2 linked regions of the Cystobacter fuscus genome follow. The protein of the gene in region 1 interacts with the protein of each later gene in a pairwise test. Links are inferred from orthologs where the notes say so. Each region holds a gene or a part of one and is shown on either strand. Other genes may lie near its edges. The genes, in order: priA and ssb.

Region 1 (14,219 bases):
CGGCGCGCAGCACCACGCCCTGGGCCGCGGCGGTCACGAGCTGGCCCGCCTTGGCCGCGAGATCCACCCCCTGGTGGTCGCGCTCCGTGCCGAGAATGGGGTGCAGCCGGCTGCCGAAGACACTGGTGACGATGACGGGCTCCACCGGCCAGCTCAGCGAGAGCCGCTTCGGCGCGGCGCGGGTGGACGGGCGGCGCAGCTCGGCCATGCGCATCGCGAGCGCGTCCATCCGGGAGAGCACCGCGTCGGCCAGCTCCGCGGGGATGTCCCCGTAGGCGCGCGCGTCCAATTCCAGCTCGGCCTCCAACGTCGTGCGGGTGCGCACCACGTCCAACGAGGACGTCTTGCGCGCGGGGCGGCGCAGGAACTCGTCCAGAAAGCCGTTCATCCGCCGCCAGTTGATGACCTGGGCGTCCGGCATGGAGCTGCCCTGGGACACCTGGGTGCGCGAGGCGCGCGCCTGATTGACGAAGGAGGCCAGGGCGGCCCGCAGCTCCGGGGACTCGGGCGCCTGCCTCGAGGCGGTGGCCCCAGCACGGGCGCCCGTGTCCCGGCGCACGGACGCGTCCCCCGGGTCCGGGCCCGAGGGATAGGGCGCGGGATCCGAGTACAGCTCATCGAAGCTCATCTTCTCGCGCGCGCCCGGATGGGCGCACGCCGATGCGACGAGCAGCAGGAAAGGGGCCAGACGACGCAAGGGACCCCAGTCTACCAACGCCGTGGAAATCAGCCAGCCAGCGCCCGGCGGATGCGCACGAGCGCCTCGTCGATGTCCGTGGACGACACATCCAGGTGGGTCACCAGTCGCACCGCGTGGGGCCCCGTGCCCGTGGAGCCAGCGAGCACGCCATGGGCCGCCAGCTTGCCGAGCATCTCGCGCACGGGGAGGGGGAACTCGGCGACCACCATGTTCGTCTCCACCTGGCTCGGCGTCACCTTCACTCCGGGCAACTCCGCCAGCCCCGCCGCGAGCCGGCGCGCGTGGACATGGTCCTCGGCGAGCCGCTCCACGTGGTGCTCCAGCGCGTACAGCGCCCCGGCGGCGAGGATGCCCACCTGGCGCATGGCCCCGCCCAGCCGTTTGCGCAGCCGCCGCGCCTCCTCGATGAACTCACGCGAGCCCAGGATGGCCGAGCCCACCGGGGCGCCCAGGCCCTTGGAGAAGCACACCGCCGTGCTGTCGGTGAGCGAGGCCCAGGCGGAGGCCGGCATGCCCGTGGCCACCGCGGCGTTGAAGAGGCGCGCGCCATCCAGGTGCACCGCCAGCCCCGCCTTGCGCCCCGCCTCCACCACGCTCCGGAAGAGCGCGAGCGGCCACACCCGGCCCCCACTGCGGTTGTGCGTGTTCTCCAGCGACAACAGCCGCGAGCGCGGACCGACGAAGTCCGTGCGCACCGCCGCCGTCACCTGCTCGGCGGACACGAGCCCATGGGCCCCGGCCAGCGGCGCCGGCTGGACGCCCCACAGCCCCGACAGCGCCCCGCTCTCGTAGTGGAAGATGTGGCTGTTGGCCTCGGCGAGCACCTCGTCGCCCTGGCGGCAGTGCAGCCCCATGGCGATCTGATTGGCCTGGGTGCCCGAGGGCACGTAGAGCGCGGCGGGCAGCCCCAGCACCTCGGCGATGCGCTCCTCCAGCCGGCGCACCGTGGGGTCCTCGCCGTAGATGTCGTCCCCGACGTCGGCCTCGGCCATGGCACGGCGCATGGCGGCGGTGGGCTTCGTCACGGTATCGGAGCGCAAGTCGATGGGCTTCATGGATGTCCTGGGAGGGTGTCCTGAAAGGTAGTGGAAACTTCTTTACGGCACAGGTCGCTCTGGCGTACAGCCGTGCACGTGGCACGTGAATCATCGCAGTCCAAGCGCATGCGGGCGATCGAGGTGTTGGAGCGGCTGGAGCACGCCATGCCGGACGTGCGCATCGAGCTGGACTATCGCACTCCGTTGGAGTTGTTGGTGGCCGTCATCCTGTCCGCCCAGTGCACGGACAAGCGGGTGAACCTCGTCACCCCGGCCCTCTTCCAGCGCTTCCCGGACGCGGCCGCCTACGCGAGCGCGAGCGTGGAAGAGGTGGAGCCCTTCATCCAGTCGTGCGGCCTGTACCGCGCCAAGGCGAAGAACCTCGTCGCGGCGGCCCGGGCGCTGGTGGCGGAACATGGCGGCGAGGTGCCGCGCTCGCGCGCCGTCCTGGAGACGCTGCCCGGCGTGGGCCGCAAGACGGCTGGCGTGGTGTGCATCCACCTGGGCGGCGATGACGCCTTTCCCGTGGACACCCACGTGAAGCGGCTGGCGTTCCGGCTCGGGTTCACCCGTCACGTGGATCCCGACAAGGTGGAGATGGACATGCAGGCACTGCTGCCCTCGGAGCGGTGGATGAAGGGCCACCAGCTCCTCGTGTGGCATGGGCGCAGGACGTGCTTCGCGCGCTCGCCCGCATGCGAGCGCTGTCCCGTGGCGCCGCTCTGCCCGAAAAAGGGCGTGAAGGGCGTGGCCCTCTAGGCCGACGGCCGGGTCTCGCGCGACGCCTTCGCGCGCTTCATCCGCTTGCGGATGAACTCGCGCTTGAGCGAGGAGACGTGGTCCACGTAGACGGTGCCATCGAGGTGGTCCGTCTCGTGCTGCACGGCGATCGCCAGCAGCCCGTCACACACGCGCGTCTGCTCGCGGCCCTCCTCGTCGAGGTAGCGCACCGTCACCACCGCCGCGCGCTCCACGTCCTCGGACTCGCCGGGGATGGACAGGCAGCTCTCGTGGTAGGTGGCCTTGCCCTCCAGCGCGATGAGCTCCGGGTTGATCATCGCCAGCGGCTGGGACTCGGGCTGGCTCGGACGCGTGTCCAGGACGATGACCCGCTGCAACACGCCCACCTGCGGCGCGGCGAGCCCCACGCCCTGGGCGGCGTACATCGTCTCGAACATGTCCCGGATCAGCGTGCGCACGGTGTCGTCCACGCGGGCCACTGGCCGGGCCTTCTGCTTCAGGACGGGATCGGGCCAGATGAGGATTTCTCGGACCATCCACTTTTCATAATCCCAACCCGGGCGGGCGGGCAACCCACGCTGGAGGCTCCCACCGCCGGGCCGTTGGCCCTGGACGGATGCCTCCCCTCCCCCCGGCCGGGCTTCAATCCAGCAGGCTCCGGGCGTACTCCTCGCGCAGCCGATCATCCGCGAGCGCCCGCGCCGCCTCGCTCAGGGTGTTGGAGATCTGCTGCGCCCGGTGCTGGAGCACCGGATCCGGATGCCCCGCGAAGCGCAGCGGGTGGAACTCGGCGGACAGCAGCGCGTGGGCGCGCTTGACGTCCTCGCTCCCCGCGGTGCGCGCCAGCCCCAACACCGAGAAGTAGTCCGCGTCCTGGATCTCCTCGAACTTGGACTCCAACCGGCGCACCTCCAGCTCACCCGGAGTCTCCTGGCCGGACACCGGGATGGCGGGCTTCAAGACGACGAGCCCCAGCGTGTGCAAGAGCGCGAGCAGCTTGAACGCGGTGTCCTGTGGCAGGCCCGCGCCCAGGAGGAGCTGCTCGAGCGTCTGCTCCCCGTCCACCTCCGAGAGCAACCGCAGCTCGCGCGCGGACAGACCGAAGGACTCCGGCGCGGACTCGCCGCGGAAGACCCCGGCGCGCAGCCCTCCGGCGGCCGACAGGAAGGACTCGGCGGTGACATGGTCGCGCAGCGCCTCGGCCAGCAGATGGAGCAGGGGCCGGGTGGAGGCGGCGAGCGCCACCTCGTGGGGCGGTGGCTCCTCGACGAGCCGGTAGAGCGAGGAGGCCTCGCCGAACGCATCCAGGGCCACCTGCTCGGTGTAGCGCTGCACGAGCGGGACGACCTCGTTCTCCAGCAGGTGGCCGCGCGCGCGCATGGTGTCGATGAGCGCGCCGGTGGAGGAGCCGCGCACCAGCCGCAGCTCGTTCTCCTGGCGCGCGTCGATGAGCGCGTCGGCGCGGGCCCGATCGATGAGCGACTCGTCGGGCGCGGAGGACAGGGCGCCCACGATCCGCCCGTCCTTCAACCACAACACGCGCAGGGCCCCGGTCCCCTTGAGCTCGAAGCGGGCCTGGAGCCGCGCCGACTGGAGCCGCGAGAGGAGCGAGGCGAGGCCCTCCCGGTTGACGCTGCCCGCCCGGGGAATGTCCACCAGGGAGCCCCCGGGCTCCTCGAAGGTGATGAGTGCCGCGCGGCTCCGGGCCTCGGCGGCCTCGGCCTCCGCCCGGAGGCGGACGAGTTGCTCCCCGGATTGGACCCGCGCCTGCTCCAGCCGCTCCACCTCCCGGCGCGCTTCCGTCAACGCGCGCCCCAGCCGCTCCGCCTCCGCCCGGGACTCGTCGAGCTGGGTGGCGCGCTCGGCCAGGGACTCCTCCAGCCGGGAGAGCCGCTCGGACAGCTCGGCGGACTCGCGCGACCAGGCCTCGCGCGCGTGGAGTCCCGCCTCCACCCGGGCCAGGGCCTCGTCCCGGGCGTGCTCGGCGGCCTCGACCCGGGCCTCCGCTTCACCCCGGGCCTGCTTCTCCTCGACGGCGCGGGCCTGCGACGCGGCACGCGCCTTCTCCGCGCGCTCCACCCGGAGCTCCATCTCGACCCGCAACCGCTCCGCCGTCACCGCGCGCGTCTCCGCGTCCACGCGCGCCCGCTCCAGCTCCTCGGCCTGGGACTCGGCCTCGGCGCGCGCCTGCGTCGCGCCCTCCAGCCGGGCCTCCCATTCCTGATGCCGCCGGGACAGGGCCACCCCGCGCATCTCCGCTTCCTCGCGGGCGCGCAGTTGGGACTCGGCCTGGGCGAGCGCCTCGTCGCGCTCCTGCTCCGCCTTGCTGGCACGCGCCTCCGCGCGCAGCCGGGCCTTGTCGGCCGCCTCGGCGCCCTGCTGCGCCCGGGCCCGCTCCCGGACCTCCCGCTCCGCCTGGGCCTCCGCCTCCGCCCGCGCCGCGTCCGCCGCCTCGGCCCGTGCCTCCGCCTCCGCCCGGGCCTGCATCTCCGACTGCACGCGCGCCTCCGCGGTGGTGCGGGCCCGCGCCTCCACGTCCATCCGCGCCTTCTTCTCGGCGTGGACGCGCGCCTCGGCCTCCGTCCGGGCCCGAGCCTCGGCCTCCGCCCGGCTCTCCGCCTGGGCGCGCGCCTGGGCCTCCGCCGCGACGCGTGCCTCCACCTCCGCCCGGGCCCTGGCTTCCTTCTCCACGCGCGCCGACAAGTCCTTGCGCGCCTTCGCCTCCGCGTGGGCTCGCGCCTCCCACTCCCCGCGGGACTTCGTCTCCGCCTCGGCGCGAGCCTCCGCCTCCTCCCGCGCCGCCCGCTCCTGCCCGGCCCGCTCCTCCGCTTTCACCCGAGCCGTGCGCTCCTGCTCGACTCGCGCCTCCGCTCTCACCCGCGCCGCCCGCTCCTGCCCGGCCCGCTCTTCCGCCTCCTCCCGCGCCGCTTCGGCCTGGGCCTCCGCGTCCACCCGCGCCGCCCGCTCCTGCTCGGCTCGCGCCTCCGCCTCTGCCCGGGCGGCCCGCTCCGTCTCGACCCGCTCTTCCGCCTCCCGCAGCGCGACCTGCTCCTCCTCGGCCCGGGCCCGCGCGTCCACTCGCGCCGACTGCTCCTCCCGCGCCCGTGCCTCCGCCCGCGTTCGCGCGGCCCGCTCCGCCTCCGCCCGGGCCTCCGCGTCCCTCAGTGCCGCCCGTTCCTGCTCGGCTCGCGCCTCCGCCTGGACGCGCGCCTCCGCCTCGGACGCCACGCGCCGTTCCGCCTCGAGGCGCTGTCGCCGCTCCTCCTCGAGCTGGCCTCGCAGCTCCTCGAGCCGCTGCTGGAGTCCGGCGGCATCCTCCTGCCCCGTGCGCGCCTCCTCCAACCGCCGCTCCAGCTCGCGCCGCCGCGTGGCCTCGCGCTCCCTCTCCCCGGACAACTCCGCGAGCCGCGTGCGCTGCGCCTCGACCTCCCGCCGCAGCGCCTCCTCCCGACCCACCGACTCCCGCGTCAGGCGCTCCCGCTCCGACTTGAACGCGGCCTCCCGGTCCGCCAGCGCATCCGAGTGCTGCTGCAGCGAGAAGTGGAGCTCCTCCGCGAACGCATCGGCCTCCGTGCGGTCGCGCTCCGCTTCCCGCAGCGCCTTCTGGGCGGCATCCCGCTCGGCCTGGAGCTGCGCGAGCCGCCGCTCCGTCCGCATCAGGCGCACTTCCAGGACGGCGAGGGCCTCCTCCGCCGGGAGCGCTTCCACCTTCGCGGGCGCGCCCACCTCCGACACAGGCGCGGGCTCCGCCACGGCCGGCGCGCCCTCGCGAGCGGGCCCGGACGCGGCCTTCTCCGGCCCGGAGTCGAACCAGTCCGCCGCGCTCTCCTGGTGCGGCTCCTCCCAGGACTCGGGCGCATCACCTTCCGTCGGCAGCGGCGCGTCCGCCGGGACGGGCTCCAGGTCCGAGCCCTCCAGCAGCCGGGTGGACTCGGGCGCCAGGGCCCGCGCCTCCGCCTCACGCAGGGCCGCCGTGGGCGCCACGGGCGTGGGCTCCACGTCGAAGAACCCCTCGTCCCCGAGTTGGGGCCCGACCCGGGCGGCGAGCTCGCCCGGCGAGAAGTCATCGGAGGCTTCCAGCCCATCGCGCGCACGCGCCTGCGCCGATTCGATCTCCAGTTGCGCGAGGCGCTCGGCCTCCGCGCGGGCCTCCGCGTCGAGGTCCACCGTCTCCGGGCTGATGGCCTTCACCGGAGGCAGCGACGGCAGGGGCTTGACCGGCTCCGGAGCCAGCACGGGGGTCGACACCGGCCCCATCTCCACCGGGCTCACCGCGGTGATGGTGGGAATGCCGCGCCCCGAGGAGACGGCCTGCTCCGTCTGCCCGAAGAGGGACTCCGCCTCACCCTCCGGCTCCAGCTCGGCCGGCACCGGCGCGGGCTGGGCGGGGGCCGGGGCGAAGACCTCGGGCGGAAGCAGCGGCAGGGGCACTTCCCCCGTCAACCCCACGTGGGAGAACAGCTCATCCGCGTCGAGCGCGAACGGGGACGCGGGGAGCGCGGGCGCCACGGGCTCGCTCCCGGAGGCGCGGCCCGGCCCGGCCTGCCGGGGAACGAGCCCCGGAGGACCCGAGCGCGGCGGGAGCGGCTCGAGTGGCTCGAGCGGCGGCTCCGGCTCCTCGTCCTTCACCACGTACCAACCCTCGGGCCCGGAGGGCGAGTGGATGAGGGTGGACACCTGCACCACGAAGTTGGCCCCGTCCAGGGGCAGCGGCGCCACCGGGGCGGCGCTGCCGGCGATGGGCTCGCCGAGCAACAGCACGCGCGCCAGCCGCATGTCCGGGTGCAGCCCCAGCTCCTCGAGCACCAGCGGACCGCGTCCTCCCTCCACCCCGGGGGCGAGGATGATGAGCGCGGGCAGGTGGTGGCCAAAGGCGATGAGCGCATCCGCCACGGAGGTGGCGAGGATGACCTCATGGCCCTCGCGCGTGAGCAACCGCCGCACGGTGGCGATGATGGCGATGTCGTCGTGGACGAGGAGAACCGATTCAGCCATTGGCAGGGGGCAGGAGTCTACAACATGGCCGCGGGATCCACGTCGATCGTCACGCGCACCGCGGAGGGAATATCGACCAGTTTCGCCTCCAGCCTGGCCAGCAGGGGCGCGAGCGCCGCGTGGGTGGGCGCCTTGAGCAGCAGTTGCCAGCGCGTCTTGCCGCGGATGCGGGAGATGGGCGCCACGGCGGGCCCGAGCAGGCGCACCCCCCAGGAGGCCGGAGGCATGTGCCGGCCGATGAAGTCGCCGAGGAAGCGGGCGACGCTGGCGGTCTGCTCCGCGCTCTCCCCCTCCAGCCGCACCGCCGCCATGCGCGTGTAGGGGGGCCAGGACAGCGCGCGGCGCCGCTCCAGCTCGCCCTCGGAGAAGCCCTCGAAGTCATGGGCGAGCATGCGCCGCACGGGCTCGGCGTCCGGGTTGTACGTCTGCACGAGCACCCGCCCCGGATCCTTGCCGCGTCCGGCCCGGCCAGCCACCTGGGTGAGCAGGTGGAAGGTGCGCTCGGAGGCACGGAAGTCGGGGATGGCCAGCGACGTGTCCGCCATCACCACGCACACGAGCGTCACCCCGGGGAAGTCATGCCCCTTGGCCACCATCTGCGTGCCCACCAGCACGTCGATCTCCCGGCGGGCGAAGGAGGCGAGCAGCTCGGTGAGGCGCTCGGCGCTCGTGGCCGAGTCCCTGTCCAACCGCGCCACGCGGGCCTGGGGGATGCGCTCGGCGACCTCGGCCTCCACGCGCTCGGTGCCGATGCCCAGCTTGAGCAGGGGCCCGGTGCACTCGCGGCAGTGCTCGGGCACGCCGTGGGCCTCGCCGCAGTAGTGGCACACCAGCCGGTTCTGTGAGCGGTGGTAGGTGAGGCACACGTCGCAGTCGCCACACTTCACCGAGACGCCGCACACCTCGCACAGGAGGAAGGTGCTGTGGCCGCGGCGATTGAGGAAGAGGATGACCTGCTGGCCGCGCCCGATGGTCTCCGCCATGGCGTCGAGCAGGGGCTGGGAGAGGATGGGGGCCTCCTGCGTCTGGAGCGGATCCTTCGGGCGCTCCTGGCGCAGGTCCACGCACTGGAGCGTGGGCATGGGCCGGTCATCCACGCGGTGTTTCAGTTCCAGCTTGCGGTAGCGCCCGCGGCGGGTGTTCTCCAGCGTCTCCAGGGACGGGGTGGCCGAGCCAAGCACCACCACGGCACCGGCCTGCTTGCCGCGCACCACGGCGAGGTCGCGCGCCTGGTAGCGCAGCTTGTCCTCCTGCTTGAAGGAGGGATCGTGCTCCTCGTCCACGACGATGAGGCCGAGGTTCTCCACGGGGGCGAACACCGCCGAGCGCACGCCCACGGCGATGCGCACCGTGCCCTTGCGCAGGGCCTGCCAGTGGAAGAGCCGCTCGCGGTCCTTGAGGGCCGAGTGCAGCACGGCCACGTCCGCGCCGAAGCGGCTGCGAAAGCGCCCCACGAGCTGCGGCGTGAGGGCGATCTCCGGCACCAGCACGAGGCTGCCCTTGCCCTGCTCGAGCGCGCGCTCCACGGCGCGCAGGTAGACCTCGGTCTTGCCGCTGCCGGTGACGCCGTGGAGGAGGAAGGGCTGGAAGCCACCCGTGTCCACGGCGGCGTGCAGCTCCTTCACCGCGGCGTCCTGCTCGGGGGTGAGGTGCTCGGGGCGATTCTGTCCGAGCCCCTCGCGCACACCGGGGGCGAGCACCACCTGCTCCAGCCGCACGAGGCCGCGGGAGGCCAGCTTGCGCAGCGTCTCGCGGGCGCCGGGGATGGCGTGGGCCACCTCCTCCACGGGGACGCGGCCACCCACGGTGAGCAGGTAGGCCAGGGCGGCGGACTGGGCGGGGGCACGGCGCAGGGCGGCGGGGGCCTCGGTGACGAGCGCCTCGGCGAACTCCTGCACGTCGGGCTTGGCCTCCTTCTCCTCCTCGGCCTTGGTGAGCCCGGGGGGGAGCGCGCCCCGGATGACCTCGCCGAGCGGGTAGCGGTAGTGCTCGGCGGCGAAGCGCAGGAGCGCGATGAGATCGGGCGGGAGGGAGGGCGAGTCCTCGAGCACCTTGAGGATGGGCTTGAGCTTGACGTTGGCGCCCTCGGCGGGGGGAGCGGCGGGGCCGAGGAAGAAGCCGAGCGTCATGCTGCGGCCGAAGGGGACGAGGATGCGCTGACCCGGCGAGAGCCTGCCGGACAGGGACTCGGGGACGGAGTAGGTGTACTCGCCGCGGACGGGGCGGCCGACGGCGACGGAGGCGAGGGAGGGGGCAGGCACGGTGACTCAAGGGCCACTGTAGCGGCCGCTCCTGACACGGGTAGTTTCCGGCCAGGGGAGCCCCTCCCCCCCCTCGGTCGGAAATGTTGACATCAGGGAGCGACGGACTGGGGCGCTCTCTTGGGTTTGGCGCCGGGCATGTAGCACTTGCCCTGGTACTCGGCCGTATCCGGATCGCAGGGAGGCTCCTGGTCCAGCCGCACCCAACACCCGCCGTTGATCTCCACGACGCTCCGATTGCGCTTGCAGGGAGGAACCGCCTGATCGCGGAGGGGCTTGTCGGGCATGGGATAGGCGAGGGCCGCCGGGTCCGACTCCGCCAGATCGACGAAGGACGAGTCGTCCTCCTGGGAGAAGGAATCCGAGGCCGCATCCCGAGGGAGGGGAGACGGAGGCGCGGAGAGACTCACCAGCAGCCAGACGCCCAGAGCGAGCGAGAGCCCGGTCCAGTTCGCGGCCGTGCAACCCGTGCGCTGGCGCGAAGTGGGAGGAGTCGGAGACAGGCCCGAGGCGAGGTGTGCCTGGAGCCGAGGACTGTGTTCCACGCGCGAGACGGCGGCGGAGGTGAGCACGAGGATGTCCGCCAGTTCCGACACAGGCATGGACGCGGGAGCCTCCTCCACCCTCACGGTCACCGAGTTAGGTTGCGGCTCGCACAAGAGGGAGACCCGCCAGGGCCCCTCGGGCTGCCATTCCACGCGGTCCGTGGGCAGCAGTTGCAGGACCGGCATTCCGGTCTTCACATCCCACGCATCGTGGAGACTGCCCAAATCGGGCCCCACCTCGTCGTAGGCACTGCCCCGTTCGAACGGCCCCCACCCACTCCCCTTCCCGCTCTTGTCGTCCGCCACGTGCACTCCCGATCAGTTCGGCGCCCAGCGGAGCGGATTCGACCTGTCACGTCAACACGAAGCACAGGTCCTATAATCATGCCCTTGCGTTCCTCGAGACATTGCTGAAAGAGACGAACACTTCGGGTAGGCTCGTGGTCAAGCACTGAAGGAAATTGCACATGGACTGGTACCTGATGACCCGTGATGGGTGGAGCATTTCAGTTCATCAGTTCATCGAACTACTCAATTCGCGATGGCCATTGGTTAAATTCAAATCCGCGTTCAGCTCAGAGGGGTTCCGGTCCATCGACTTCCAACTCGAGATGTCAAACTCAACGATTGATGGCTCCCTCGGCGGCGAGGGCTCGACCATCACCTACAACGGCGCAATGCGAGACTGCGCGGAGTTCGCGCTCTGGTATGGCTCGATGATTTCCCCCGAAGCCAAGCCCTTGATGCTGTTCGACGAGGGCTACAATCACAGTATCGAGCTTGGGGAGAAAACAACTCTCGAGGACATCCTTCTCGCCTTCAAGAACAAGCCGAGCCAGCAGAACACCTGACACCGCGCGCCACGCAGTTCCTGCCCTGGTCACTCCTCGCTGGTCACGGGCTCCGGACGATTGATGAGGCCAGCCCGGTCGAGCAACTCGCGCACGCGCACGGTGAACGCCACGTGCTCGGGATTGCTCGCCGTCATGCGCTCGGGCGAGAGAACGAGCAACCAGCCCAAGGTCCCCACGGGCTCGATGCGCACTGGAGCGGGCAACGGAGGCAACGTGCCCAGCCGTCGCGACAGGTACGTCAGCCACCCCACCCGAACCTCCCTCTTGCGCTTCTCCACGAGGTCCACCATCTCCGAGGAACTGACCATGGCAAAGTCGGGGTCCCAAGCCGTGGCCATACTGGTGAGCACCTCCGCCAGCAGTGGGGCACTTAATACCCGCTCCCGCAGCGGGCCCTCCTCGGGCGGATAGAACAGGCACACGTTCACCACTCCCGGATAATAAGCACCGCAATGCACTTGAATGCGGGTCCATTGACTTCCCTTCGCGTTCCAGACATGCGCGCCGAAACCAGCATCCTCGATGACTTCCTTGTCAACGTCAGTGCGGAGCCTTCCGCGAAGGAATAACTGCTCCCACTCCGCGGCCGTGGAGCGAACAAGATGACCTGGCTGATTTCGAGGGGCGCCACGTCCTCCCCTGTACCACTGAGTGAACATCGGGTCACACCGCGCCAGCATGTGAAAGAAGAGTTCCGCGCGCCGGGCGCACTCCAGCGGCGTCTCCTCGCGAGGCCCCCAGTATCCGCCCACATAGTACCGCTCGTCCATGCCTACTCCTCACCGCGTCGTCGGTTGTTTGAAACGGACGTCGATGCCGTACACCCGGTTATCTTTGAAGGTCTCACAGAGGAACTTCGCGAATTCCGCCTCGGCCACGTACCACACCAGCGGCAGGTTCAGCGCACTGGCAAGCCGCGCCTGACTCCTGGCCTGATCCAGCAGCCCCGTGAACCCCTCCCCAGCGAGAAACCAGGGTTGGGCTGTACCATCCTTCTTGAGGAAGTGCTTGTAGCTGGCGCCCTTGGCCTCCAGCAGTTCCTTGCCGTTGAATCCGTCGAACTCCACTCTCCCAATCATGTACACGTACCAGGCGGGCCGTCCCGTTATCTCCTCCTGGTAGTCCAAGGCCTGTCTGGACTCGGTGGTGGGCTTCTTGTACGTCCACTTTCCCGGCCCCTTCCCAGCAGTCGTCCCGGAGGACGTCCCCTTCTTCCCGCTCGCACCACCGACGTTCGCCGGACCTCTCGCCATGTGGAGGATGGAGAGGGCTCCCAGATCCATCCCCACGGTGGTGGCCGTCGCGGCTCCCGCCACGACAGTTCCGCCCAGCGCCAGCTCGCCCCTCGCCGTGAGCGACAGCGCCGGCAGTTGTGCCCCCAACCCACCCATGCGCCCCATGGTGGCCTCCGCTCCCCCGAACATCATGAGCACGTGCGTGGATAGGCGCGCCGCCTCGCGTATCTGGTCCTCCCTCGACATGGCGCCGTAGCGCGCGAAGTACTCCGGCGAGGAGGCGATGAGGTGCGCCACCGTGTCAGGTAGCTGCACCAAATCCTCCACCGTGCGGAGGGGATGAAGGATGGACTGGGCGAGCGCCACCCCCATCTCCCCCACCGCATCCTGCGCTCCGTCCAGAGCGGCGTTGAGCGGGTCTCTCCCCAAGCCCAGTTCGGCCAGGGGCGGGACGTCCACACGCCGCAGGGCCTCATTCACCGGGTAGAAGACGCCCCCGCGCGAGAAGTAGAAATCGCCCACCACGAGGGGGCCCACCTTCCACACTCCTTCCACGAGTCGAAGGGGGCCCAGGCGCTGAAGAGGAGCACCGGTGGGCGCGGCCACCAGGTAGCCATCCGGTCGCACCAGCACCAGGAACAAGAAGCGCTCGGCGCGCCACTTCAAATCCGCGTACTCCACGCGCTCGCCGCCCTCGAGCACCTCGCGCAACAGCCAGGAGAGCACGCGGCGAGGAGCGAAATTCCGCTGGGTGACGGGCGTCTTCGCCAACGCGCCCAGGAGTTGGCGCGCTTGCCCCACGTAGAGCGCCGCACCCGCCGGGTGCCAAACCTCTTCCCCGAGGCCGCTGGCCTCCTGCACCACCTGGAATGCATCCACTGCCGGCTCGGGAAATCCGCCCGCGCTCCCCGTCTCCTCCATGGTCACGGGAGAGGCAACCGGAGTCCTGGGCCCAACGCCGTAATGCAACGAGGCGGAGCGCGAGTGGATGCCAACACTACTGGTCAGGCTCCCTCGCGAATGGCCCGTGGCACACCCCTCGAGGAGCACGACCACGGCCAGGGCCAGCAGGAGTACGCCGCTCTGGCGACCCGGGAGCTCAAAACGAGGGCGCGAACTGTCTTCGAGAAGGGACTGGAGGGGCATGGGTGTCACTCCGTGTAGGGTCGGCCGGTACGGCCTTCTCCACACTCTGATCTTGCCCTGGTCACTCCTCGCCGGTCACGGGCTCCGGACGTTAGAGGAGACCAGCCCGATCGAGCAGTTCGCGCACGCGCACGGTGAACGCCACGTGCTCGGGATTGCTTGCCGTCATACGCTCCGGAGAAAGGACGAGCAGCCAGCCCAGGGTCCCCACTGGCTCGATGCGCACTGGAGAGGGCAACGGAGGCAACGTGCCCAGCCGTCGCGACAGGTACGTCAGCCACCCCACCCGTACCTCCCTCTTGCGCTTCTCCACGAGGTCCACCATCTCCGAGGAACTGACCATGGCAAAGTCGGGGTCCCAAGCCGTGGCCATGCTGGTGAGCACCTCCGCCAGCAGTGGGGCACTCAATACCCGCTCCCGCAGTGGGCCCTCCTCAGGCGGATAGAACAAACACACGTTCCCCGACCCACGGGAGTAGGAACCGCAATGCAATTGAATGCGGCTCCATTGACTCCCCTTCGCGTTCCAGACGTGCGCACCGAAACCAAACTCCTCGATGACTTCTTTGTCGACGTCCGTGCGGAGCCTTCCGCGCAGAAACAATTGCTCCCACTCCGCTGCATCTGGTCGGACAGGGTATCCTGGCAGCGTGCGGGGAGCGCCACGTCCCCCCCTGTACCACTGAGTGAACATCGGATCACACC
Region 2 (14,183 bases), 850 kb from region 1 along the record:
TCATTCTTCTGCAACGAGCCGAGCAGGGCCCCGGCGGTGAGGGCCTGCGCCATCAGCGAGGCCGACGCCGACGCCGAGCGGTGCAGCTCGCGCGCCCGGCGGGCCAGGTCGCTCGCGGTGACGAGCACCACGCGCAGGTCGGTCTCCTTCAACAAACCACTGACGAGTTCATCGGCCATGAGGGGGCAATAGCCTGCCGTCCCCCGGGGCGCTCGCCAATGACAATACGCACCCGGGCGCTCCCCCGGTGGCTCCCCCGCCAGGAGCGGAGCCGGACCCGGTCATCACCCCCGCTGATACCTCCCTGTGGCCCGGAGGCGTCTTCCCATGGCGGAAAATCCTACCCCGGTCCCAGGACCGGCTATAACACCCCGTCCGACTGACTTCCTGGCGCGGTCCCCTCGGGCCCGCGCGACGTCCGGAGTTCCGATGAGCACCCAAGCCGCTACCGCCGACGCCCTTCCCCAGAAGACGCCCTTCATCCAGTCCCGTCTGGGCTCGTTCCTCGCCGTGGTGCCGCTGAGCATCTGGGTGGTGAACCACCTGTGGGACAACCTCGCCGCGTTCCAGGGCGCCCAGGCCTGGCAGTCCGCGGTGACCGAGTACAAGCACCCGTACTCGATGATCTTCACCTTCATCATCGTGCTGCTGCCGCTGCTCATCCACACCGCGTGGGGCGTGGCGCGGCTGTTCAGCTTCCGGCCCAACCTGGGCGCCTACCCCAACTACGGCAACCTCAAGTACATCCTCCAGCGCGCCGCGGCCCTGGGCGTGCTCGGCTTCATCGGGGCCCACATGTGGCTGGCCTTCCTCCAGCCGCGGCTGGTGCACGGCGCGGCCGAGCCCTTCGCCGCCATCGCCTACGAGATGCGCTGGCACACGCCCACCATCGTCGTCTACGTGCTCGGCATCCTCGGCACCGCGTACCACCTGGCCAACGGCCTCCAGGGCTTCGCCATGGGCTGGGGCCTCTTGGCCAGTGAGCGCTCCATGCGCCGCTTCGAGCCGTGGTCCATCGTCCTCTTCCTGGTGCTGCTCGCCATGGGCTGGGGCGTGCTCTTCGCCATGTACCAGGCCGGTGGCACCCAGGCCGTCATCGACGCGCGCAACGCCATCGTCCAGACGCAGGGCGACATGCACTGAGTGGCGCGCAGGGCGCTCCCCCCGAGCGCCCGCAACGACAACGGCCGCCCCGGTCTCCCGGGAGCGGCCGTTGGTGTTTCAGCGGGAAGGCCTAGAACGGGATGTCGTCGTCCCCGCCGTGGCCGCCGCCCATGGGGCCACCGCCATCGTCCATGGGAGGAGCGCCGTAGTCGTCGTAGCCGCCGCCCTGGGACTGGCCACCGCCACCACCGCCGCCGCGCTGCTGCGAGTAGCCGCCACCGCGGCCCCCACCACCACCGCCGCCACCACCACCCATGCCCGCTCCGTCACGGCCCCCGAGGAAGGTCACCGCGTTGGCCACCACCTCGGTGGTGTAGTTCTTGCGGTTCTCCTTGTCCGTCCACTCGCGCGTCTGCAGACGGCCCTCGATGTAGCACTGGCGGCCCTTCTTCAAATACTCACCGCACAGCTCCGCGAGCTTTCCCCACACCACGATGCGGTGCCACTCGGTGCGCTCCTGCTTCTGGCCGCTCTTGTCGGTCCAGTTGTCGCTGGTCGCGATGCGGAAGTTGGCCACCGCCTGTCCGCCCGGGGTGAAGCGCACTTCCGGGTCCGCCCCCAGGTTGCCAATGAGGATGACCTTGTTGACGCCTCCAGCCATGATGCCGTCCTTTCTCGAGCACCGGCCCACCACGGGCCGGTTACCTACATCCAAGAGCGGGAATGCCGCTCGCGCCACTTCCCTACCATAAGGGGCTGACAAGCACCTGAACAGGGCTTCAGCCCCCGCCCTTCCCGGACGGTCGGAAGAAGGGAAGGAGGGAGGGCGAGCGGGCGGGCCCTCACCCGCCGGGACGGGTCTCCGAGAGGCCGCTGCCGATGACGGGCGGCGAGGCCAGGACAGGGTTGCCCAGGGGCGGCTCGGCCCGGGGGGCCTTGGCCTCGGCGACCTTGCGCGACATCAGGCCCTCGAGCGAGCGGGAGAACTCCGCCACCTTGGGATCCGACGCGCCCAGGCTCTTGCGCAGCGCCTTCCAGAAGGGGTGCTCCGCCTCGCCGGTCTGCACGAGGCCGCGCGCGAGCAGCGTGGTGGCCGCCTCGCGATCCTTGTCGCTCGCGACGCGCAGCGCCTGCACCAGATCCTCGGGCGCCGAGCGGGCGATGGCACCCAGGCCCTCGGCCATCTCCCCCTCGGCGAGGTTGTCGCCGGCGGACGCCCCGGCCAGCTCGGCGACGCGCGAGAGCGCCTCGACGTTGCCGCTCGCGGCGAGCTCCACGAGGCTGCCCAGCCCCGGCACCCCCACCGACAACTCCCGCGCCACCGTGCGCAGCCGGCCGTACACCTCCGAGCCCGCCGAGTAGCTGTCCAGGAGCGTGCGCACCCCGAGGTAATCCTGGGGATTGGACTGGTAGAGGCCCTCGGCCACCACCGCGCGCACCGCCGGGTCGCGCTCGCTGCGCCACGCCGTGCGCAGGAAGCCGATGTTGCGCGGATCATGCTGGCTGCTCAGGGCGAGGTACGTCTTCACCCGGCTGCTCATCTCGCCCATGGGGCTGCTGGACTTCTCGCCGCTGGCGAGCTCGGCCACCGCGCGCCCGGGGCCCATCGTCGAGCCCACCGAGGCCACCGCCGTGCCCAGCGCGTCCAGGCCCCGCACCACCGGTCCCGAGCGGCCCGGGTAGTCGTTCACCATCATGGAGAAGATGAACTTCTCGCCGCCCGCCGCCTGCACGTAGCCACTGAGCGCCGACACGTTCTCCAGCGTGCCCGTCTTGGCGCGCAGCCGGCCCACCGCCTCGGTGCCATCGAAGCGGTACCTGAGCGTGCCGTCCTTGCCGGCGATGCCCAGCGAGGACAGGTACTCGGGCGCGAGCGGGAAGCGCTCGTACATGTAGCGGAGGATCCGGTCGAGCTGCGTGGCGGAGAAGCGGTTGGCGTCGTTGAGTCCGCTGCCGTTCTTCATCACGTAGGTGCCACGGGGGATGCCCACCTCGCGCGCGAGGAAGTCCTCCACCACGTCCAGCCCCTTGGCGAACGAGCCCGGAGCGCCCCGCGCCTCCGCGCCCATCGTCTTGAGGAGCGTCTCGGCGATGAAGTTGCTCGACAGCTTGTTGAGCCGCTTGAGCACGATGTCGAAGGTGTCCGAGTGCGCCACGAACACGAGCTTCGCGCGCTGCGGCGTCAGCCCCGCCTTCACCTTGCCCTTCACCTTGACGCCCCGCGCCACCAGCATCTGCTTGAGCGTCTGGCCGAAGTAGAGCGGCGGGTTGTCGATCTTCTTGTACACGCTCATGGCGCCGCCGGCCTCGGGCACCAGGCCGCGCACGATGATCTTCTGCTGCGCGCCCGCCGCGTCCGACGACACCGAGAAGCGGCGCGCCCGCCGGTCGCCCGTGGTGAGCGCGTTCTCCACCACGAAGTAGTCGCTGGGCGGCTCGATCTCCACCACGCCCTTGGCGCCCAGGCGCTCACCGGGACGCAGGAAGACACCCACCGCGTTCCAGTTCAGGCTCAGGGCTCCCGTGGGAGCCATGTAGGCCCGGTCCGAGTCCTCCTGGTCATACCCCGGCGGGGTGCGCTCGTCGTCGAACCACGCCTCGTCCACGACGATGTCCTGCACCTCGCGCAGGCCCGTGTGGAACAGGTCGCCCACCATGCCGTACAGGCGCTCGGTGGTGATGGAGGGGTCTCCCTTGCCTCGCACGTAGAGCGTCTTGGCCTTGAGACCATCGGACTCCGCCTCCACGAGGAACTCGGTCTCGAAACGGAACTCGGGCCCGAGCGTGGAGAGCGCCGCCGCCGAGGTGACGAGCTTCACGTTGGAGGCGGGGTTGAGCAGCTCGTCCGCGTTGTGGCTGAACACCACCGAGCCGTCGTCGAGGCTCATCATGTGGACGCCCACACGGCTGGCGTTGAGGGGGTCGCGCTGCAGCACCTGCAACAACGACGCCTTGAGGGCCTCGCGCTCGGCGCGCTTCTTGTCATCCGCGGCGGCACTCACGCGCGGATGGGCGACGAAAATGGCAATCGTCACGGCCAAGAGGGTTCTGGCTCGGGGGACCTGCACACACTCTCCGGGGAAGGTGTTGGGCATTATGAAAGGGGGAGTCTGGGGCGGCAAGGGAGACACACCCGAGCACCCCGGCTCCGGGGTGCCCGGCCTTCCACCAGGCGGCAAAGCATGCTCGCGCGAGGCCGGGAATTGATCGCTGGCCAACGCGAGGAGCCCACCGCCGAGCGGAAGCAATCGGCTACCAGGCGATGGGCTGGCGATCCCGGAACAGCCGTCCGGTGGGTCCATCGGGAGGGAGGAGCGCCGCCCACACGAGGGTGTCGGCTCCCTGTTCCACATCCCGCGTGGCCCGGGGTCCGCCCATGCGCGTGCGCACCCAGCCCGGACAGACGGCGTTGACGAGCAGGTGCCGGGGTCTCAACTCCTCGGCGAGCAGCCGGGTAAGCGCGTTGAGGCCCAACTTCGAGACGCGGTAGGCCGAGCCTGGCCAGCCCTTCTGCTCATACTGGCCGGCGCGCACGGCCTCGGCGAACTCGTCCACCCAGGCGACCAGCGCGTCCTTCGAGGGGGGTGGATCGATGCGCTGGCGCAGGGCGGGAGCCAGGCCCTCCAGCACGCCCATCCCACTGGACACCATGACGATGCGGCCGTGTTCCCCCATGAGCGGCAGCAGGTGTTCGGTGACGCGCAACACGCCCGTGAAGTTCACGGCGATCGTGCGCTCGACGACATCCGCGTTGAAGCCCTCCAGGGCGATGCCCGCGTTGTTGACGAGCGCCGCGAGCCGCAGTTCCTGACGTCCGAGCCGATCCGTGAGCTGGGCGATGCTCTCCTCGGAGGTGACGTCCAGGGGCTCGAAGCTCACCTCGAGGCCCTCCTCACGCAGCGCGGCGGTGGCCCTGGCCCCCTCGGCGATGTCCCGAGCCGAGAGCAACACCCGCATGCCCCGCTGACCGAGCTGCCGGCAGACCTCGAACCCCAGTCCCCGGTTGCCGCCCGTCACGAGCGCCACTCCCGTTGCCTTGTCCATGAACCCGCTCCTCTGATGAGAAGGGAAAAGTAATGATGGACGGAAGCACGGGTAGGGGCACGCGCGCGACGTGTTCTGTGACACAACGCTCCTTCCATGCTCCCGCCACTCCGATCCGCCCACCTGGGGCTCGTCATGGCGTTCGTCATGGCGCTCGTCGTCACGCTCGGGAGCGGCTGCCGCGCCGAGCCTCCCCTCGAGGGCATCACCGTGCTCATCGAGGCGCCGCCGGACAGCCTCGACAGCCGGCTCGCGCTCACGGCGATGGGCCAGCGTCTGTCCCAGTTGCTCACCCCGGGCCTCGTCACCGTCGATGACAGCGGCAGGCCCGTGCCCGACCTCGCCGAGTCCTTCCAGGAGCTGAGCCCCACGCTCGTGGAGTTCACCCTGCGACCGGGACTCACCTTCCACGACGGCAACCCCCTCACCGCCTGGGACGTGAAGGCCACCTATGACAGCGTGAGGGAGCCCGCGCTCGCGAGCCCCCGGGCCGAGCGCTACTCGGCACTCGAGTGGGTGGAGGTGAAGAACGCGCGCACGGTGCGCTTCCACCTGCGCCAGCCCTTCGCGCCCCTGCTGGCGGACCTGTCCCTGGGCATCCTCCCGGCCCGGCGCGCGTCGGCCGCCTTCAAGCAGGCCCAGGACGAGGCTCCCGTGGGCGCGGGCCCCTTCCGCTTCGAGTCCCAGCCGGACGAGGAGCACCTGGCGCTCGTGCCCTTCGCGGGCTACTTCCGGGGCGCGCCCGCCATCCCCCGGCTGCACTTCCGCGTGGTGCGCGACGAGACGACCCGCGTGCTGGAGCTGCTCAAGGGCCGCGCGGACCTCGTCCTCAACGCGCTCTCCCCCGCCACCCTGCCCGCCCTGGAGCGAGAGCCCTCCCTGCGCGTGCTCACCCGGCCGGGCACGGGCCTCGCCTACCTGGGCATGAACCTGCGCGAGGGGGCCCTCGCCGACGCGCGCGTGCGCCGCGCCCTCTGCCACCTCATCGACGTGGAGCCGCTCGTCACCTACAAGCTGCACGGCCTCGCCCGGCCCGCCCAGGGCCTGCTGCCGCGCACGAACTGGGCCTGGGCCCCCGTCTCCGGCTGCCGATACGCCCCGGAGGAGGCGGCCCGGCTGCTCGACGAAGCGGGCTACCCGGATCCGGATGGCCCCGGCGGCGCTCCCCGGCTCACGCTCCAGCTCAAGACGAGCACCGACCGGCTGCGCCGCTCCATCGCGCTCGTGCTGCGCGAGCAACTGGGCCGCGGCGGCGTGGCCGTGGAGGTGCGCTCGCTCGAGTTCGCCACCTTCTTCAACGACGTGCGCCGGGGCAACTTCGAGCTCTTCACCCTCAAGTGGGCCTCCGTCGTCGAGCCGGACCTGATGCGCGGCGCGTACCACTCGGCCAACGTGCCCTCGGAGAAGAACCACTTCGGCGGGCTCAACCGGGGGGCGCTCGAGGACGCGGCGCTCGACGCCCTGCTCGACGAGGCCAGCCGAGTCCCCACTCCCGAGCGCCTGCGCCTCTACGCCCGCGCCCAGGAGCGCCTGGACGAACTCGTCCCCGTGGTGCCGCTGTGGCACGAGGACTCGGTGGCCGTCGTCTCCCGGCGCCTCCAGGACTTCGAGCCGAGCCCCCATGGCTTCTTCACCCCGCTCGCGCGCGCCCGCCAGGTGGGGCCATGAGGCGGCTCATCTCCACGCTGCTCTCGGGCGTGGGCGCGCTGCTGCTCGTCTCGCTCTTCCTCCACCTCGTGCCGGGAGACCCCATCGACGTGATGCTCGGCGAGCAGGCCACCCAGGTGGACCGCGAGGCGCTGCGCCGCGCGGTGGGCCTCGACGAGCCCATCCCCGTGCAGCTCTGGCACTTCACGAGGGAGCTGTTCACCGGCGAGCTGCGCACCTCGCTGCCTCCCTTCCAGAAGAAGGTGATGCCCGCCATTGGCGCGGCCCTGCCCTTCACGCTGGTGCTCGCGCTCGCGGCCCTTTGCGTGGCTTGCGTGCTGGCCCTTCCGCTCGGGGTGCTCGCCGCGTCGCGCCGGGGTACCTGGGTGGACGCCGCCGCCATGAGCGCGGCGGTGGTGGGCGTGGCCCTGCCTCGCTTCTGGCTCGGGCCCGTGCTGCTGCTCGTCTTCTCCCTGCGGCTCGACTGGCTGCCCGTGTCCGGAGCCGGCTCCTGGCGCCACCTCGTGTTGCCCGCCTTCACGCTGGGCACCGCGCTCGCCGCCTTCCTCGCACGCATGACGCGCGCGAGCCTCCTGGAAGCGCTGCGCGAGGACTACATCACCGTCGCCCGGGCCCAGGGACTCAGCGCCCGGCGCGTGCTCTGGCGCCACGCCCTGCGCAATGCCCTCCTGCCGCTGCTCACCGTGCTGGGGCTCGAGTTCGGCGCCCTGCTGGGCGGGGCCATCGTCACCGAGAAGGTGTTCGCCTGGCCCGGCATGGGCACCCTGCTGCTGTCCGCCATCGAGCGGCGCGACTACAACACCGTGCGCGCCACCGTGCTCGTCTTCACCGGCTGCTTCCTGCTCGTCAACGCGCTCACCGACATGGCCTACGCGCTCGCCGACCCGAGGCTGCGGAGGCGCGCATGAGGCGGCTGTCCCCCGGAGGACGCCTCGGCCTGGCGCTCACGGGCACGCTCGTGTTCGCCGCGCTGCTGGCCCCCGTGCTCAGTCCCTCGACGCCCGAGGCCATCGATCTGGCCGCCGAGCTGTCCCCGCCCGGCCCCGGCCACCCCCTGGGCGCGGGGGAGAATGGGATTGATCTGCTCACCCACGTGCTCCACGGCGCCCGCCTGTCGCTCACCGTCGCCGTGTTCACCGTGGCGCTCTCGGCCGCGGTGGGCACCGTGCTCGGAGGAATCGCCGGCTGGGTGGGCGGGCTCGTGGACGAGGTCCTCATGCGCCTGACCGACGTGCTGCTCGCCTTTCCCGGCCTGCTGCTCGCGCTCTTCCTCACCGCCGTGCTCGGACCCTCGCTCGCGCACGTCGTGCTCGCCTTGAGCCTCACCGGGTGGACCGGCTACGCCCGGCTGGCACGCGCCCAGGTGCTCACCCTGCGCGAGCGCGACTACGTGCAGGCCGCGCGTGCGCTCGGGGCCAGTGACGCGCGCATCCTCTGGTACCACCTGCTGCCCAATGCCGCGGGGCCGCTGCTCATCCAGGCCACCTCCGCCCTGCCGGGCACCCTCCTCGCCGAGTCCTCGCTGAGCTTCCTCGGGCTCGGCGCGTCTCCGGGGACGCCCTCCTGGGGGGCGCTGGTGGATCAGGGCACCCAGTACCTCCTCGTGGCGCCCCACGTGGCGCTCTTTCCCGGACTCGCCCTGGCGCTCGCGGTGCTCGGCTTTCACCTGCTCGGCGACGCGGTGCGCGATACGCTGGATCCCCGGCATGCGGAACGCCGATGACAGGAGAGCCATGCTGACGTGGAAGTGGAAGAACTTCGCGGAGCTGACGCCCGACGAGCTGTACCTGGCGCTCGAGCTGCGCCAGCAGGTGTTCGTGGTGGAGCAGCGCTCCATCTACCTGGACGCGGATGGCTATGATCGAAGCGCCTACCACCTGCTCGGGATGGAGGACCAACCGGAGGCGCCCTGGCTCGCGGCCTACCTGCGCGTGCTGCCCCCCAAGACGAAGTACCCGCAGGCGAGCCTGGGCCGGGTGGTGGTCGCCCCCGAGGCGCGGCGTCATGGCCATGGACGGGTGCTGGTGCAGAAGGGGATCGACTTCATCGAGGCGCGCTACCCGCGCGTGCCCATCCGCATCGGTGCCCAGAACCACCTGCGCGCCTTCTACGAGGACTTCGGCTTCCGGGCCATGGGAGACGTCTACGACGAGGACGGCATCCCCCATGTCGACATGGTGCGCTGAGCCACGCCGCGAGAGGAAAGGAGAGACACGATGAAGGCAGTGGTGCAGCGGGTGCTCGAGGCCTCCGTCACGGTGGCGGGCGAGCGCGTGAGTCAGATGGGGCCGGGGCTGCTGGTCCTGCTCGGCGTGGGCCAGGGAGACAGCGAGGCGGAGGTGGCATGGATGGCGGACAAGCTCGCCACCCTGCGCATCTTCGAGGACGCCGCGGGCAAGATGAACCTGTCGCTGGAGGACACCTCGCGCCAGCTCATCGTCGTCAGCCAGTTCACCCTCCATGGCGACACGCGCAAGGGCCGCCGGCCCAGCTTCATCGAGGCCATGGAGCCGGTGGGGGCCAAGGCGCTCTACGAGCGCGTGTGCGAGGTGCTGCGCGCCCGCGGCCTCACCGTGGGCACCGGCGTCTTCGCCGCGGACATGAAGGTGGCGCTCGTCAACGACGGCCCCGTCACGATCCTGCTGGAGACTCCTCCGAAGGCGCCTGCTCCGGCTTCTCGTTGAGCGGGCGCACCACGTGCGCCACCAGGCCCGCTTCCTCCCGGGCCGCCTCGCGCACGAGCGACGCCAGCAGACCGATGCGCTCCACCCATGCGCCGCCCTGGGACCCCGCCAGCGGCTCCGACAACGCCGGACACTCGGTGGAGTGGCCCAGCAACCAGGCCCGGACCGCCTCCCACTCCGGAGGCTGCGCCGACTCGAGCCGCTCGCGCTCGCGCTCCAGCAGCCGCTCCAGCTTGGACTCCAGCTGCGCGCTCCATTGCACCACCGTGCTCGCCGGCCGCCACGCCCAGTCCGCGAAGGCATACTGCTGGCGCGACGCGTACTCGCCCCGCCCCAGGGTGGAGAAGACGCGATCTGGCGGGAAGGAGGGGAAGGGCTCCCACTGGCCGCCAATCAGCGACGCGAGTCCCAGGTCCGCCATCGGGTAGCGCCGGAAGCCCTCGCGCCGGCCATGCGAGGCGCGCGCCTGGGCGTAGGGATAGGAGGGATCCTCCAGCATCAGCGCCAGGTGCAGGGCCTCGTCCCAGTCCCCCACGTAGCCCGCACGCTCGCCCAGCACCCGCCAGCCCGAGGGGCCAGGCCCCCACTGCATCCGCGTGAGCCTGTCCACCAGCGCCACCCAGGACGTCTGCTCCACGCCCCCGAGCCCACCGCCGATATGCGAGGCGAGCAGCTTGCCGGCCAGCAGGCTCGACTCGTCGTCGTCGAGCTGCCCCAGCAGCGACTGCAACGCGCTGGCCGAGTCACTCATCGCGAGCGACAGGAAGGACAGCACCTGCTCATGGAAGAAGCGGTCGTTGACCGGCCGAAGGACCAGATCCATCCCCGCCAGCCTACCACGGCCCCTCAGGGCCGAGCGTCTTCCTGCACGATGAGGGCGTGAATGGCCTCGACGGTGGGCGCTTCGAGGATGGAAGCGCGGAAGCGCGGATTTTTGAAGAGACGCGAGATCCGCGCGAGGGCCTTGAGGTGCACGCCCGCGCTGTTCTCCGGGGCCACCAGGGCGAAGAAGAGGTGCGTGGACTTGCCGTCGATGGCCTCGAAGTCGACGCCCTGACGGGACACGCCGAAGGCGGCCACGAGCTGGCCGAGCCCCGGCAGCTTGCCGTGGGGAATGGCCACGCCCTCGCCGATGCCGGTGGAGCCGAGCTTCTCGCGCTCGCGCAGCACCTCCACCAGCCGCTCGGCCTTCAGGGTCGGATGGGCATGGGCGAGTGCCGCGCTCAATTCGCGCAACACCTCTTGCTTGTCCCGGGCCTTCAGGTCCGAGACGACGGCTGGTGGGCTGAGGAACTCGGAGATTCGCAAGCTGGCGCTCCCGGCGGTGGCGCTCCCTGCGCGGGCAATTACTCCTGGCCCTTCATTCGCGCAAGGGTCGCCTGCCCTCCTTCGCAACTCCTTGTCCGTCTTCGTGTGTTCCCGCGCCCTGGCGGCCGGAAGATGGAGGGGGTGGAAGGGCTCGTCTAGTCTCCACGGGAACGTGTCCCTCCGGCCCTCGCACGCCCTCGCGCTCTCCCTCGCCCTGCTGCTGGGGGCGTGTACCCTGGCGCCGGCCCCGCGCCCGGCCCCATCCCCTCCCCCGCCGCCGCTCGCGCTCCCCCTGGTCGTCCCCGTCCCGGTGGACGCGCTCGCCGACGAGGTGGAGCGGCTGCTCACCAGCCTCTCCGTCGAGGACAAGGTGGGACAACTGATGATGGTGGGCATCGGGGGACGCGAGGTGGATGGCGCCGTGGAGGCGTTGGTGCGCGGCCACCGGGTGGGGGGCGTCTGCCTCTTCAAACACAACATCTCGGACGGCGAACAGGTGGCCCGGCTCAACCGGGACCTGCGCGGGCTGCTGTCCGATGGCATCCCCCCCTTCCTCGCGCTGGACCAGGAGGGGGGCAACGTCGTGCGGGTGAAGGACGACGTGGTGGTGCTGCCGGGCAACATGGCCCTGGGGGCCACGCGCTCGGCACAGCTCGCCTACGCGGCGGGGCATGCCCAGGCGGAGGACCTGCGGCGGCTGGGCTTCAACATGAACCTGGCGCCGGTGCTGGACGTCAACCTCAACCCGCGCAACCCCGTCATCGGCAGCCGCTCCTATGGGGACTCGATTCCCCTCGTGTCCGAGCTGGGGCGCGCCTTCGTGCGCGGCCAGCAGGACGCGGGGCTCGTCACCGTGGCCAAGCACTTCCCCGGCCATGGCGCCACGGACGCCGACAGCCACCGCGCGCTGCCCGTCATGCTCGAGTCGCGCGAGGAGGTGCTCGCCCAGATGGAGCCCTTCCGGGCCGTCATCCGCGAGGGACTGGACGGGTTGATGACCGCGCACGTCGCCGTGCCCGCCCTCACCGGAGACGACGCGCCCGCCACCGTCCACCCCCGGGTGCTGCGCGGCCTCTTGCGCGAGCGGCTCGACTTCCAGGGTCTGGTCCTCACCGACGAGCTGGAGATGGAGCCCATCGCCCGACGCTACGGCGTGGGTCAGGCCGCGGTGCTGGCGGTGAACGCCGGCGCGGACATGGTGCTCGTGCCCTGGCACTCGGAGAAGAAGCGCGAGGTGCACGCGGCGCTCCTGTCCGCGGTGCGCGGTGGCGAGCTGTCCGCCGCCCGCCTGGATGAAGCGGTGCGTCACATCCTCGCCACCAAGGTGCGCCGGGGGCTGTTCGCCCCGCCCCGCCCCGTGGAGGAGCGGCTGGCCACCCCGCGCTCGGCCGAGCACGAGGAGGTCGCCCACCGCATCGCCCGCGCCGCCGTCACCCTGCTGCGCACCGACGGCGAGCACTTCCCCCTGCCCTCCGGCGTGCGCCTGGGCGTCATCACCGCCGAGGACTCGCTCGGAGACGCCATCCGCGAGCGGATGCCGGGTGCCCGGGTGCTGGACGTGCCCGCGTGGCCCTCGCGTGCCCAGCGCGCACGCGTGCGGCAGCGGGCCCGCGCCCTCGCGCTCCAGTCGGACGTGGTGGTGGTGGGGATGATCAACTCGCGCCAGCTGGAGCTCGTCACCCTGGCCGCCTCGCTCGGACGGCCCGTGGTGCTCGTGTCCATGGGCCTGCCCTACCTGGCCGAGCGAGCCACCGCGGCGCGGGCGGTGCTCGCCGTCTACTCGTACCAACCCACCGCCACCGAGGCCGCCGCGGCCGCGCTCTTCGGGGAGATTGGCACGCCGGGCCGGCTGCCCGTGGGACTTGGCCGGCTCACCTTCGGGTACGGCCTGGAGGTGCCACGCCGTCAACAGGCCGCCGCCCCACCCGCCCCTCGGGGAGAGGCGGGAGGCGGCCGCCAGCGCTAGCCGGCGTTGGGCGGCGCGTGCACGCCGATGAGGCCGAACTGCCCGTCGTCCTTGCGCCGGTACACCACGCACACCTCGTGCGTCGTCGCGTGCTGGAAGACGTAGAAGTCCTGGTTGAGCAGGTTCATCTGCATCACCGCCTCGTCCACCGACATGGGCTTCACGGTGATCTCCGAGGTGCGCACGATGCGCTGCGCGGGGGCCGGGGTGGCCGGAGCGGCCGCGGGCGTGGCCGAGCGCAGGGCCTCGGCGGTGTCCGCGGCGTCCGCGAGCGCCTCCTCCTCGGGCAGCTCGAACACCTTGTGGCGCACCTTGAAGTTGTTCACCAGCTCCTGCCGGTGGTGCACGCGCTCGCGTCCGTGGTGGTTCTTGATCTTCTCCTTGTACTTGCGCAGCTGCGCCTCGATCTTGTCCATCGCGCTGTCGATGGACGCGTACATGTCCTCGCTCTTCTCCCTGCCGCGCAGCACCCAGGCGCCCGAGTGGATGGTGATGTCCGCGTGGTGCAGGTGACGCTCGAGCGACAACACCACGTGGGCCTCTCCGGCTCGATCCAGGTACTTGTTCACCCGCTCGACCTTCTCCTTCGCGTACTCCTTGAGGGAATCGGACGAACCGAACTGGCGGAAGGTGATGTTGAGCTGCATGCGTTTCTGCCTCCTGTGTTGGGGCCGAAGTGAGACGACCGGGACCGCACCCCGATCAGAAACGCTCCACCGCATCGAATGCAACCCACCCACTTCACAGGATGGCTGCCCGTACACCACTCGACAGGCAGTCTCGCCTGGACTTTCCAATTGGGCTGGATTTCCAACACGCGATGTGTGGGCGAGACCACCGCGCGTCGAAGCCAGGGAGAAGCGAGGGATTAGAGGGGCAACTCGACGACGAACGCCGCGCCTCGTCCGCCCGGTCCGGGCCGCACGTACACGCGGCCCCGGTGGCCCTCGACGCACTGGCGCACGACGAAGAGTCCCAGGCCGAGTCCTCCCGCGCGCGCCCCCCCCTGCACCTGCTCGAAGCGCGCGAAGATGCGCTCGCGATCCGCCTCCGGCACCCCGGGTCCCTCGTCGCTCACCACCAGCCGCGCGCCCCCGGCGTAGCGCTCCAGCACGACTTCCACCGGGTGTCCCCCGCCGTGGCGCAGGGCGTTGAACAGCAGGTTGACGAGCACCTGCTCCATCCGCAGCCGATCGAAGCGTCCCACCACGCGCGGCTCGATGAAGCCGACGAGCGACACGCCGGCCGTGCGCGCCTCGTCCTCGGTGCGCGCCACCACCTCGGACACCAGCGCCGACAGGTCTCCGGTGGTGAAGATGAAGTCGAGCTGGCCGTGGCGGATGCGGCTGACGTCCAACAGGTTGTCGCCCAGCGTGCCCAGGCGCCGCAGGCCCCGATCGATGGCATCC

Evidence for each region.
Region 2: the proteins of priA (region 1) and ssb interact in binary tests that used the Escherichia coli proteins (3 or more experiments, as listed by UniProt). The link is inferred for Cystobacter fuscus from one-to-one orthologs.

What each region holds. Positions count from the first base shown.
Region 1 is NZ_CP022098.1:2,558,574-2,572,792, reverse strand. Bases 7,113-10,051 are described here. They hold priA (replication restart helicase PriA), read right to left. Parts: upstream 9,735-10,051; coding sequence 7,491-9,734; downstream 7,113-7,490. Other genes in these bases: CYFUS_RS10635 (hypothetical protein), read right to left, coding at 9,827-10,051; CYFUS_RS10645 (hypothetical protein), read right to left, coding at 7,113-7,473. Outside these bases: CYFUS_RS10665 (M23 family metallopeptidase), read right to left, coding at 1-697; CYFUS_RS10660 (threonine aldolase family protein), read right to left, coding at 727-1,755; nth (endonuclease III), read left to right, coding at 1,864-2,496; def (peptide deformylase), read right to left, coding at 2,493-3,014; more of CYFUS_RS10645, read right to left, coding at 3,121-7,112; more of CYFUS_RS10635, read right to left, coding at 10,052-10,585; CYFUS_RS10630 (hypothetical protein), read left to right, coding at 10,747-11,130; CYFUS_RS53850 (Imm52 family immunity protein), read right to left, coding at 11,160-11,903; CYFUS_RS10620 (Tox-REase-5 domain-containing protein), read right to left, coding at 11,913-13,289; CYFUS_RS54310 (Imm52 family immunity protein), read right to left, coding at 13,606-14,219.
Region 2 is NZ_CP022098.1:1,699,598-1,713,780, reverse strand. The notes cover bases 1-2,903. They hold ssb (single-stranded DNA-binding protein), read right to left. Parts: upstream 1,766-2,903; coding sequence 1,235-1,765; downstream 1-1,234. Other genes in these bases: dacB (D-alanyl-D-alanine carboxypeptidase/D-alanyl-D-alanine-endopeptidase), read right to left, coding at 1,947-2,903; CYFUS_RS07180 (succinate dehydrogenase), read left to right, coding at 430-1,143; CYFUS_RS07185 (Hsp33 family molecular chaperone HslO), read right to left, coding at 1-179. Also shown: more of dacB, read right to left, coding at 2,904-4,172; CYFUS_RS07165 (SDR family oxidoreductase), read right to left, coding at 4,357-5,148; CYFUS_RS07160 (ABC transporter substrate-binding protein), read left to right, coding at 5,284-6,816; CYFUS_RS07155 (ABC transporter permease), read left to right, coding at 6,813-7,724; CYFUS_RS07150 (ABC transporter permease), read left to right, coding at 7,721-8,539; CYFUS_RS07145 (GNAT family N-acetyltransferase), read left to right, coding at 8,550-9,002; dtd (D-aminoacyl-tRNA deacylase), read left to right, coding at 9,033-9,500; CYFUS_RS07135 (hypothetical protein), read right to left, coding at 9,448-10,323; CYFUS_RS07130 (PTS sugar transporter subunit IIA), read right to left, coding at 10,347-10,808; CYFUS_RS07125 (glycoside hydrolase family 3 protein), read left to right, coding at 10,981-12,774; hpf (ribosome hibernation-promoting factor, HPF/YfiA family), read right to left, coding at 12,771-13,421; CYFUS_RS07115 (sensor histidine kinase), read right to left, coding at 13,643-14,183. UniProt on the Escherichia coli protein: Plays an important role in DNA replication, recombination and repair. Binds to ssDNA and to an array of partner proteins to recruit them to their sites of action during DNA metabolism. Acts as a sliding platform that migrates on DNA via reptation.